2 regions of the Nocardiopsis sp. NPDC055879 genome follow, and region 2 is predicted to be linked to the other one. Evidence: predicted binding sites of a transcription regulator. Region 2 holds the regulator's gene; the other holds the start of a gene.

Region 1 (4,417 bases), on a different contig from region 2:
ACCGACGAACTCCTGGAGATGCTCGACCTCACCGCGGTCGCCGACCGTGAGACGACCACCCTCTCCGGCGGTCAACGACGCAGGCTCGACATCGCCATGGGACTCATCCACCGACCCGGCCTGCTCTTCCTCGACGAGCCCTCCACCGGGCTGGACCCGCAGAGCCGCGCCGACCTGTGGGAACACGTGGCCCGGCTTCGGTCGGAGTACGGCACCACCGTCGTGCTCACCACCCACTACCTGGAGGAGGCCGACAACGCGGCGGAACGGGTGCTGGTCATCGACCACGGTCGCCTGATCGCCGACGGCACCCCCGACGAACTCAAGGGGCGCGTCTCCGGGGACCTGATCCGGTTCACCCTCGACGAGACGCACCTGGCGGAGAAGGCCGCGGAAGTGGCCGCGACCCTGAGCGACGGAGCGGTGCCCGAGGTCACCGAGGTGGAAGCGAGCGGCGCGGAGGTGGCCCTACGGGTCGAACGCGGGGACGCCTTCCTGCCCGGGTTGCTGCGCGCACTCGACGAGTCCGGTGTCCAGCCGAGCAGCGTCCAAGTGCAGCGGCCCACCCTGGACGACGTCTTCCTGACGCTGACCGGCCGCAGTCTGCGCGAGGAGGGGCGATGAGCCGGGCCACCACCGGATCGGCGATCCGGCGACCCGCCGTGCCCGGATTCGTGCGCGACACCGGGATCGTGTTCGCCCGCCAGATCCGCCCGATGCTGTACCGGCCCCACCTGATCGCCTTCGGGATGCTGCAACCCCTGCTCTACCTGGTGCTGTTCGCACCCCTGTTGGGCGGGCTGGCCGGGGTCGAGGGCGAGAATCCCTGGCAGTGGTTCGTCCCCGGGCTGCTGGTGATGATGGCGCTGTTCTCGGCCGGGTTCTCCGGGTTCGGGCTGCTTCCGGAGATGGCGTCGGGGGCGCATGAACGCCTCCTGGCCACGCCGGCGGGCCGGGTGCCCCTGCTGCTCGGCCGGGTCCTGCGGGAGATGGTGGTCGTGGTGGCACAGATCCTGCTGATCCTCGTGGTGGTGGTGCCGTTGGGCTTCCGCACCACACCGGTCGGGGCCCTGTCCGGTGTCGCCCTGTTGGCGGTCCTCGGCATCGGGCTGTCCACGCTGTCCTCCCTGGCGGCGCTGGCGGCCAAGCAGACCTACGTGTTCGCGCCGATCATCCAGACCGTGATGATGCCGCTGCTCCTGCTGTCCGGGGTGCTGTTGCCGATGGAACTGGCGCCCGGGTGGCTGTACACGCTGTCCAGGCTCAACCCGATCGCGCACGTGGTGGACGCCGCCCGGGTGCTGTTCGGCGGTGGTCCCTGGGACACCACGGTCCTGGTCGGTTGGGCCATGGCGCTCGCGATGACCGTCCTGGCCCTGGCCGTGGGATCGCGTGCGATGCGACGGATGAACACCTGAGCCGAACCGATCGGTGACGGTGGGTGCTCACCCGGACCTTCCCGGATGAGGGAGCGACGGAGTCGCCACCGGGTCCAGGTGTCACCATCTGTTCGCCCAACGCTCAAATGCCCCGGTTCGGGCACGTCATCGCAGGTGATGGGTGTTTTCGAGGTCATGGAAATCGTGACCACATCGTTTGCACTCTCCAAGGCCGAGTGCTAAAAAGATGAGTGGTTAGCACTCAGCATGGCCGAGTGCTAATCGGATCGAGGCTGCGAGATCGTGGGCCTCCGGCAGCAGGGTTGCCGGATCGACCACGGTCGTCCGTCGCGGGCGCACGCCTCGTCCCATCGCGTATCAGCCCGGTCACGGGAGGACAAGAACTCAATGGCAGCCAAACTGATCGCGTTCGACGAGGAGGCCCGTCGCGGCCTCGAGCGTGGCATGAACCAGCTCGCGGACGCCGTGAAGGTCACCCTCGGCCCGAAGGGCCGCAACGTCGTCCTGGAGAAGAAGTGGGGCGCCCCCACGATCACCAACGACGGTGTCTCCATCGCCAAGGAGATCGAGCTCGAGGACCCCTGGGAGAAGATCGGGGCCGAGCTGGTCAAGGAGGTCGCCAAGAAGACGGACGACGTCGCCGGTGACGGTACGACCACCGCCACCGTCCTGGCCCAGGCCCTCGTACGCGAGGGTCTGCGCAACGTCGCCGCCGGCGCCAACCCGGTCGGCCTCAAGCGCGGCATCGAGGTCGCCGTGGCTCGCATCAACGAGGAGCTCGGCAACCTCTCCAAGGACATCGAGACCAAGGAGCAGATCGCCTCCACCGCCTCGATCTCCGCCGGCGACGACCAGATCGGCGAGAGCATCGCCGAGGCCATGGACAAGGTCGGCAAGGAAGGCGTCATCACCGTCGAGGAGGGGCAGACCTTCGGGCTCGAGCTGGAGCTCGCCGAGGGCATGCGCTTCGACAAGGGCTACATCTCGCCCTACTTCGCCACCGACCTTGAGCGCATGGAGACGGTCCTTGAGGACCCCTACATCCTCATCGTCAACTCCAAGATCTCCAACAACAACGAGTTCCTGCCCGTTGTCGAGAAGGTCCTGCAGGCCGGTCGTCCGCTGATGGTCATCGCCGAGGACGTCGCCGACGGCGCCCTGCAGACCCTGGTGGTCAACAAGATCCGCGGCACCTTCAAGTCCGTCGCCGTCAAGGCTCCGGGCTTCGGTGACCGTCGCAAGGCTCAGCTCGGCGACATCGCCGTCCTGACCGGCGGCCAGGTCGTCACCGAGGAGGTCGGCCTCAAGCTGGAGAGCACCGAGCTCGACATGCTGGGTCGCGCCCGCAAGGTCGTCGTCACCAAGGACGAGACCACCATCGTCGACGGTGCCGGTGACGCCACCGCCATCGCCGGTCGCGTGAACGAGATCCGCAACGAGATCGAGCGCACCGACTCCGACTACGACCGCGAGAAGCTCCAGGAGCGTCTCGCCCGTCTGGCCGGCGGCGTGGCCGTCATCAAGGCCGGTGCCGCCACCGAGGTGGAGCTCAAGGAGCGCAAGCACCGCATCGAGGACGCCGTCCGCAACGCCAAGGCGGCCGTCGAAGAGGGCATCCTGCCCGGTGGTGGCGTCGCGCTGCTGCAGGCCAGTGTCCCCGCCTTCGAGAAGCTGGAGCTGGAGGGTGACGAGGCCATCGGCGCCGACATCGTCCGCCGCGCCATCGCCGAGCCGCTCAAGCAGATCGCGATCAACGCCGGCCTTGAGGGCGGCGTCGTGGCCGAGAAGGTCAGGAACCTGGAGCCCGGCTTCGGTCTGAACGCCGCTTCCGGTGAGTACACCGACCTGTTCAAGGACGGCGTCATCGACCCGACCAAGGTCACCCGTTCCGCTCTGCAGAACGCGTCCTCGATCGCCGGTCTGTTCCTGACGACCGAGGCCGTCATCGCCGAGAAGCCGGAGAAGGCCGCGGCTCCCGCCGGCGACCCGACCGGTGGCATGGGCGGCATGGACTTCTAAGAGGTTCAGGAGTCCGAGGTCCGGATACGCGACCTCGCCCGCGACGACCGGGCGGCCCTTCACGGGGCCGCCCGGTTTCGCTGTTTCCGGGGCCTCAGGTGAGAGTGTCGCGGTGGTCGAGCCACTCCCGGACCGCGGCCTTCACCTGCGGGGTGAGATCGCTGTCGGAGTGCTTCTCGGCCGGGAACCACCGAAAGTCCGTGTGCTCCTGCGACAACCGCACGGGTGTGCCGTCATGTGGTCGCGCGAACGTGAACTGGCGTTTGCGCTCGCCGTGCCGTGAGTCGTAGTCGAACCAGCTCACGAAGGGCTCCAACAGGAGTGGGGCGCCCACGGGCGTGCCGATCTCCTCGTGCAGTTCCCGGGCCAACCCGCCGAGGAGGGTCTCGCCCGGTTCCACTCCACCCGAGGGCAGACTCTCCGCCCCTGGGAAGGAGGTCTCGTCGTCGCGACGGCGCAGCAGGAGGATCTCCCGCCCGAAGTCCCGGTGGACGATCGCGCCCGCCGAGAACCCCTCGATCCCCGACCGTCGGGCGTCGTCGGCGAGTGCCCGCGTGTCCATAAGCCTCCTCCCCCGGGGAACCGGCCGGCCCCCGGAAACGATCATGCGTGCGCCGGGACGCGCGCGCAACCGGCGCCCGGAGAACCCGTGGACAACCCTTCTCAGACCCGCAGGAGGGTCAGGTAGGCGAAGCCGAGCACAGCCCGACCATGCAGACGGAGTCGCCGGTGGGCGTCGGTGCGCCGGACGACCTCGTCGAAGTCGGGGGAGTGGGGGTTGTCCCGGATCCAGTCCTCCATGCCCCACGCGTTGCCGTTCTCGAAGTGGTCCCACTCGTCCACCGTGGCCTCCGACAGGGAGTACAGCCGGAAACCATGGGAGAGCGCGAAGTCGACCAGGTCGGGCAATGACCGGTACTGGTCACGGGGGACCACCTCCATCGCGGTGATCTCCTCCTCGGTGGGCGGACGCTTCCAGTAGCACTCACCGAACAGCA
Region 2 (4,417 bases):
CCCGGAGGACGACCCCGAGGACGACGAGTCCCCCGGTGGCGGCACCCCCGGTAACGGGAACAACGGCGGCGGCGGTACCGAGGACGAGCTTCCCAGCGCCCAGTGACCCGGGTGGCATGAGGACTCCGGTGGTGTGACACCGAGAAAACGAGGAGGACCCGCGCCTACGGCGCGGGTCCTCCTCGTTTCGTTCTACCAGCGCCCGGTTCGGGCCTGGAGCAGTGACAGGGCCGCCACCCCCGCGGTGGAGGTGCGCAGGACCGAATCGCCCAGCAGCGCCCGGACGGCACCCGCCTCGTCGAACGCGGCGAGCTCCGCTTCGGACACTCCGCCCTCGGGCCCCACCACAAGTACGACCTCGGTGACGGAGTCCGGCAGCGGCAGTCGGGACAACCGTTCGGTCGCGTCCTCGTGCAGGACCACCGACAGGTCGGCCTCGGCCAGCAGCGCCGCCGCGCCCTTGCGGTCGACGGGTTCGGTGACCTCGGGCAGGCGCGCCCTGCGGGCCTGTTTGCCGGCCTCCCGGGCCACGGCCCGCCACTTGGCGAGGGCTTTGGCGCCCCGGTCGCCCTTCCACTGGGTGACGCACCGTTCCGCGGCCCAGGGAACGATGGTGTCGACCCCGACCTCGGTCATCGTCTCCACCGCGAGCTCCCCCCGGTCCCGTTTGGGCAGGGCCTGGAGCACGGTCAGACGGGGACGCGGCTCGGGTTCGTCGAGGCGTTCGAGAACCCGGCACAGGAGGGCTTCCTTGCCGAGGACCTCCACCACCTCGCACCGCGCCCGCGAGCCGAGACCGTCGGAGAGATCAACGGTCTCGCCCTCACGGACGCGTCGGACCGCGGCGGCGTGCCGCCCCTCGGGCCCGTCGAGCCGGATCCGGTCGGCGGCCAGGGCCGCGGTGTCGACCAGGAATACCGGTGGGGTCACTTGCCGGCGCCGAAGGCGTCACGGATCTTGGAGAAGAACCCGCCGTGGCCAGGGCTGAACCGGCCCGGGTTCTGGTCCTCCCCGCGCAGTTCGGCGAACTTGCGCAGCAGGACCTCCTGCTCCTCGTCGAGCTTGCTCGGCGTCTCCACGTCCACCCGGATGCGCAGGTCGCCCCGTCCACCACCGTCGAGGTGGCTGACGCCCTTGCCGGGAAGGGTGATGACGTGTCCGGAGTTGGTACCCGGGCGCAGGTCGATGTTCTCTGTGCCGTCGAGGGTGTCGAAGGCGAAGGAGGCGCCCAGCGCGGCCGCGGTCATCGGCACGGCGATGGTGCAGTGCAGGTCGTCACCGTGACGCTCGAAGGTCGGGTGCGACTTCTGGACGATCTCCAGGATGATGTCGCCGCGCGGTCCGCCGTTGGGGCCGACCTCGCCCTCTCCCGCGAGCTGGATGCGGGTGCCGTCGTCGACACCGGCGGGGATCTTGACGGTGCGGGTGACCTTCTCGCGGACCCGCCCCTCACCGGCGCAGTCACCGCAGGGGTTGGTGATGACCGAGCCCTGGCCCGAGCACTGCGGGCAAGGGCGCGAGGTCATGACCTGGCCCAGGAAGGAGCGCGTGACCTGGGATACCTCACCCTGGCCATGGCACATGTCGCAGGTGGTTCGCTGTGAACCGGCCGCCGTCCCCTCACCCTGGCAGGTGTCGCACAGGATGGCGGTGGGGAAGGTGATCTCCTTGCTGACGCCGAACGCGGTCTCGACCAGGTCCAGCTCGATGCGGATCTTGATGCTGCGTCCGCGCCGGACCCGCTCGCGCGGGCCCCGCCCACCGGGCTGGCCGCCGCCGAAGAAGGCGTTCATTATGTCGTCGAAGGCGAAGCCGCCCGCGCCACCGAAGCCGCCGGCGCCGCCACCGCCTCCGCCACCCGGGGCGAAGGGGTCGTGACCCATGTCGAACATCCGACGCTTGTTCTCGTCGGAGAGGACCTCGTAGGCCTGGGTCACCTCTTTGAAGCGATCCTGGGTCGCCGGGTCGGGGTTGACGTCCGGATGCAGCTCGCGCGCGAGCCGCCTGTACGCCTTCTTGATCTCGTCCTTGGACGCGTCGCGACGCACCCCGAGAACCTGGTAATAGTCTCTGGCCACTGAGTTACTGTCCTGCCAAAATCTGTCCGACATACCGAGCCACCGCACGGACGGCGCCCATCGTCCCCGGGTAGTCCATCCGGGTGGGTCCCACCACACCGATCTTGGCCAGCGACTGGTTTCCCACACCGTAGTCGGCCGAAACGATGGAGGTGGATCGAAGGCCCTCGTGGAAGTTCTCGGCGCCGATGCGCACCGTGAGCATCGAGGGGTCCTTCGCCTCACCCAGCAAACGGATGAGGACCATGTTCTCTTCCAGTGCTTCGAGCACGTCCCGCAGACTCGCCGCGAAGTCGACCGCGGCGAGGTTGGCGGTTCCCGCCAGTACGATCTTCTCCTCGTGTCGTTCGACGAGGCTCTCCAGCAGGACCGAGAGGACGGCGACCGCCACGGGCCGGTCCTCCGGGGCAACCTGCGCGGGGAGGTCGTCCACCGCGTCCGGTACGTCACCGAGGTGCTTCCCGGATATGGCGCGGTTGAGCATGTTGCGCAGATCGTCGACCACCTTCTCGTCGACGACGCCCAGACCGTCGATGACGCGCTGTTCGACCCGTCCGGTGTTGGTGATGACGACCATCATGATGCGTTGGCCGCCCAGGGGTACGAGTTCCACGTGCTGCACCGACGAACGGGTCAGCGACGGGTATTGGACGATCGCGACCTGACGGGTGAGCTGCGCGAGCAACCGCACCGTGCGGGCGACGATCTCGTCGAGGTCCACGGCACCGCCGAGGAAGGACTCGATGGCGCGGCGTTCGGCGGCCGAGAGCGGCTTGACCGAGGAGAGCCGGTCCACGAACAGGCGGTATCCCTTGTCCGTGGGCACTCGCCCCGCGCTGGTGTGCGGCTGGGCTATGTACCCGTCCTCCTCCAGCGCGACCATGTCGTTGCGGATGGTCGCCGGGGAGACACCGAGCGGGTGTCGGTCGGCCAACGACCTGGAACCGACGGGCTCGTTGGTGTTGACGAAATCCTCGACGACGGCACGCAGGACCGCGAGCTTGCGCTCATCCAGCAACTCGCCACCTCCTGGCACTCCGTGGTCCTCAGTGCTAATTCTATGCCCGACCGCAAACGCGTGTGGGTACCCGCCGGTAGTAACACGGGAGCGAGGCCGTCTTCTTCCCGACGGATCGGCGACGTGCGCCACCCGACCACGCGGTTCCTGAGCCTGTCACCAGTACACTGCGGCACCGTGGTTACCAATGGAACCGGCCGTTACGGCCGCGACGTTCTGGCCGGAGACCGGCGACTCCCCAAGAAGGGCACGGTGCCCGAGATCCCACTCGACCACGACCTGGTGGTCGAGGACGCCGACGAGACGTTCTGTGGGGCGGTGGTGGCCTGGGACAAGGCCACGGTGACCCTGGAGGACCGTGACGGTGGTCGCCGGGTGTTCGAGTTGGCACCCGCCGCGTTCCTGGTGGACGGGAGACCGGTGACGCTGGTGCGCCCCACCGCGAAGCCGAAGGGCCCGCTGCGCAGCGCCTCGGGATCGATCGCGGTGACCGGCGCGCGGGCGCGTACCGCGCGGGAGAGCCGTATCTACGTCGAGGGCGCGCACGACGCCGAGCTCGTGGAGAAGGTGTGGGGTCACGACCTGCGGGTGGAGGGCGTGGCCGTGGAGTTCTTGGAGGGTGTGGACGACCTGCCCGCGGTGGTGGCGGAGTTCGCCCCCGGGCCGGGGCGCCGGTTGGGTGTGCTGGTGGACCACCTGGTGCCCGGGTCCAAGGAGAGTCGTATCGCCGAGCGGGTGCGCGGCGAGGACGTGCTGGTGGTCGGGCACCCGTATGTGGACGTGTGGCAGGCGGTCCGGCCGGGCGCGGTCGGGATCGGGGCCTGGCCGCGGGTGCCGCGTGGACTCCCGTGGAAGGAGGGGGTCGTGGACGCCCTGGGGTGGCGGATGGAGACGGGTGAGGCATGGCGCCGCATCCTGGGGTCGGTGCGCGGCTATGGTGACCTCGAACCCTCCCTGTTGGGACGTGTCGAGGAGCTCATCGACTTCGTCACGGGCCCCCATCCCCTGGAAGACTAGGCTTGCGGGACCACCGGCCCCACCATTCGGGCACGTCCGATCAGCATCCCCGACAGCGGATCCAAGGAAGACCATGAGCGAGACTCCGTCGAATCCCCCGTCCCCGGACGAGCCGCAGGGGCAGCAACGGCCTCCGCTGCCGCCACAGGCGCCGCAGGCGCCCCCACAGCAGGGCGGGCCGGGGTACGGGCGGACGCCCGGGCCGCATCCGCAGCAGCCCCCGGGCGCCCGGCCCGGTCCCGGTCCCGGTCCCGGTCAGCAGTATCCGCCTCAGCAGCCGCAGCAGCAGGCCCAGATGCCGCAG

The links. The regulator HrcA, encoded in region 2, represses chaperone genes, less so after heat shock. The targets are predictions, from matches to a motif close to TTGGCACTCTCNNNNNGAGAGTGCCAA.
Region 1: a site for HrcA is predicted at 1,596-1,622, ahead of groL (chaperonin GroEL). Genes of this name have one in related genera too.

Annotation. Positions count from the first base shown of each region.
Region 1 is NZ_JBSHCT010000010.1:63,916-68,332, forward strand. It holds gene ACWGKS_RS13735 (ATP-binding cassette domain-containing protein) at 1-624, shown strand, start outside; gene ACWGKS_RS13740 (ABC transporter permease) at 621-1,418, shown strand; gene groL (chaperonin GroEL) at 1,788-3,419, shown strand; gene ACWGKS_RS13750 (NUDIX hydrolase) at 3,514-3,981, opposite strand; gene ACWGKS_RS13755 (SAM-dependent methyltransferase) at 4,083-4,417, opposite strand, start outside.
Region 2 is NZ_JBSHCT010000001.1:311,468-315,884, reverse strand. It holds gene ACWGKS_RS01290 (hypothetical protein) at 1-106, shown strand, start outside; gene ACWGKS_RS01285 (16S rRNA (uracil(1498)-N(3))-methyltransferase) at 193-930, opposite strand; gene dnaJ (molecular chaperone DnaJ) at 927-2,078, opposite strand; gene hrcA (heat-inducible transcriptional repressor HrcA) at 2,083-3,096, opposite strand; gene ACWGKS_RS01270 (DUF3097 domain-containing protein) at 3,274-4,113, shown strand; gene ACWGKS_RS01265 (hypothetical protein) at 4,154-4,417, opposite strand, start outside.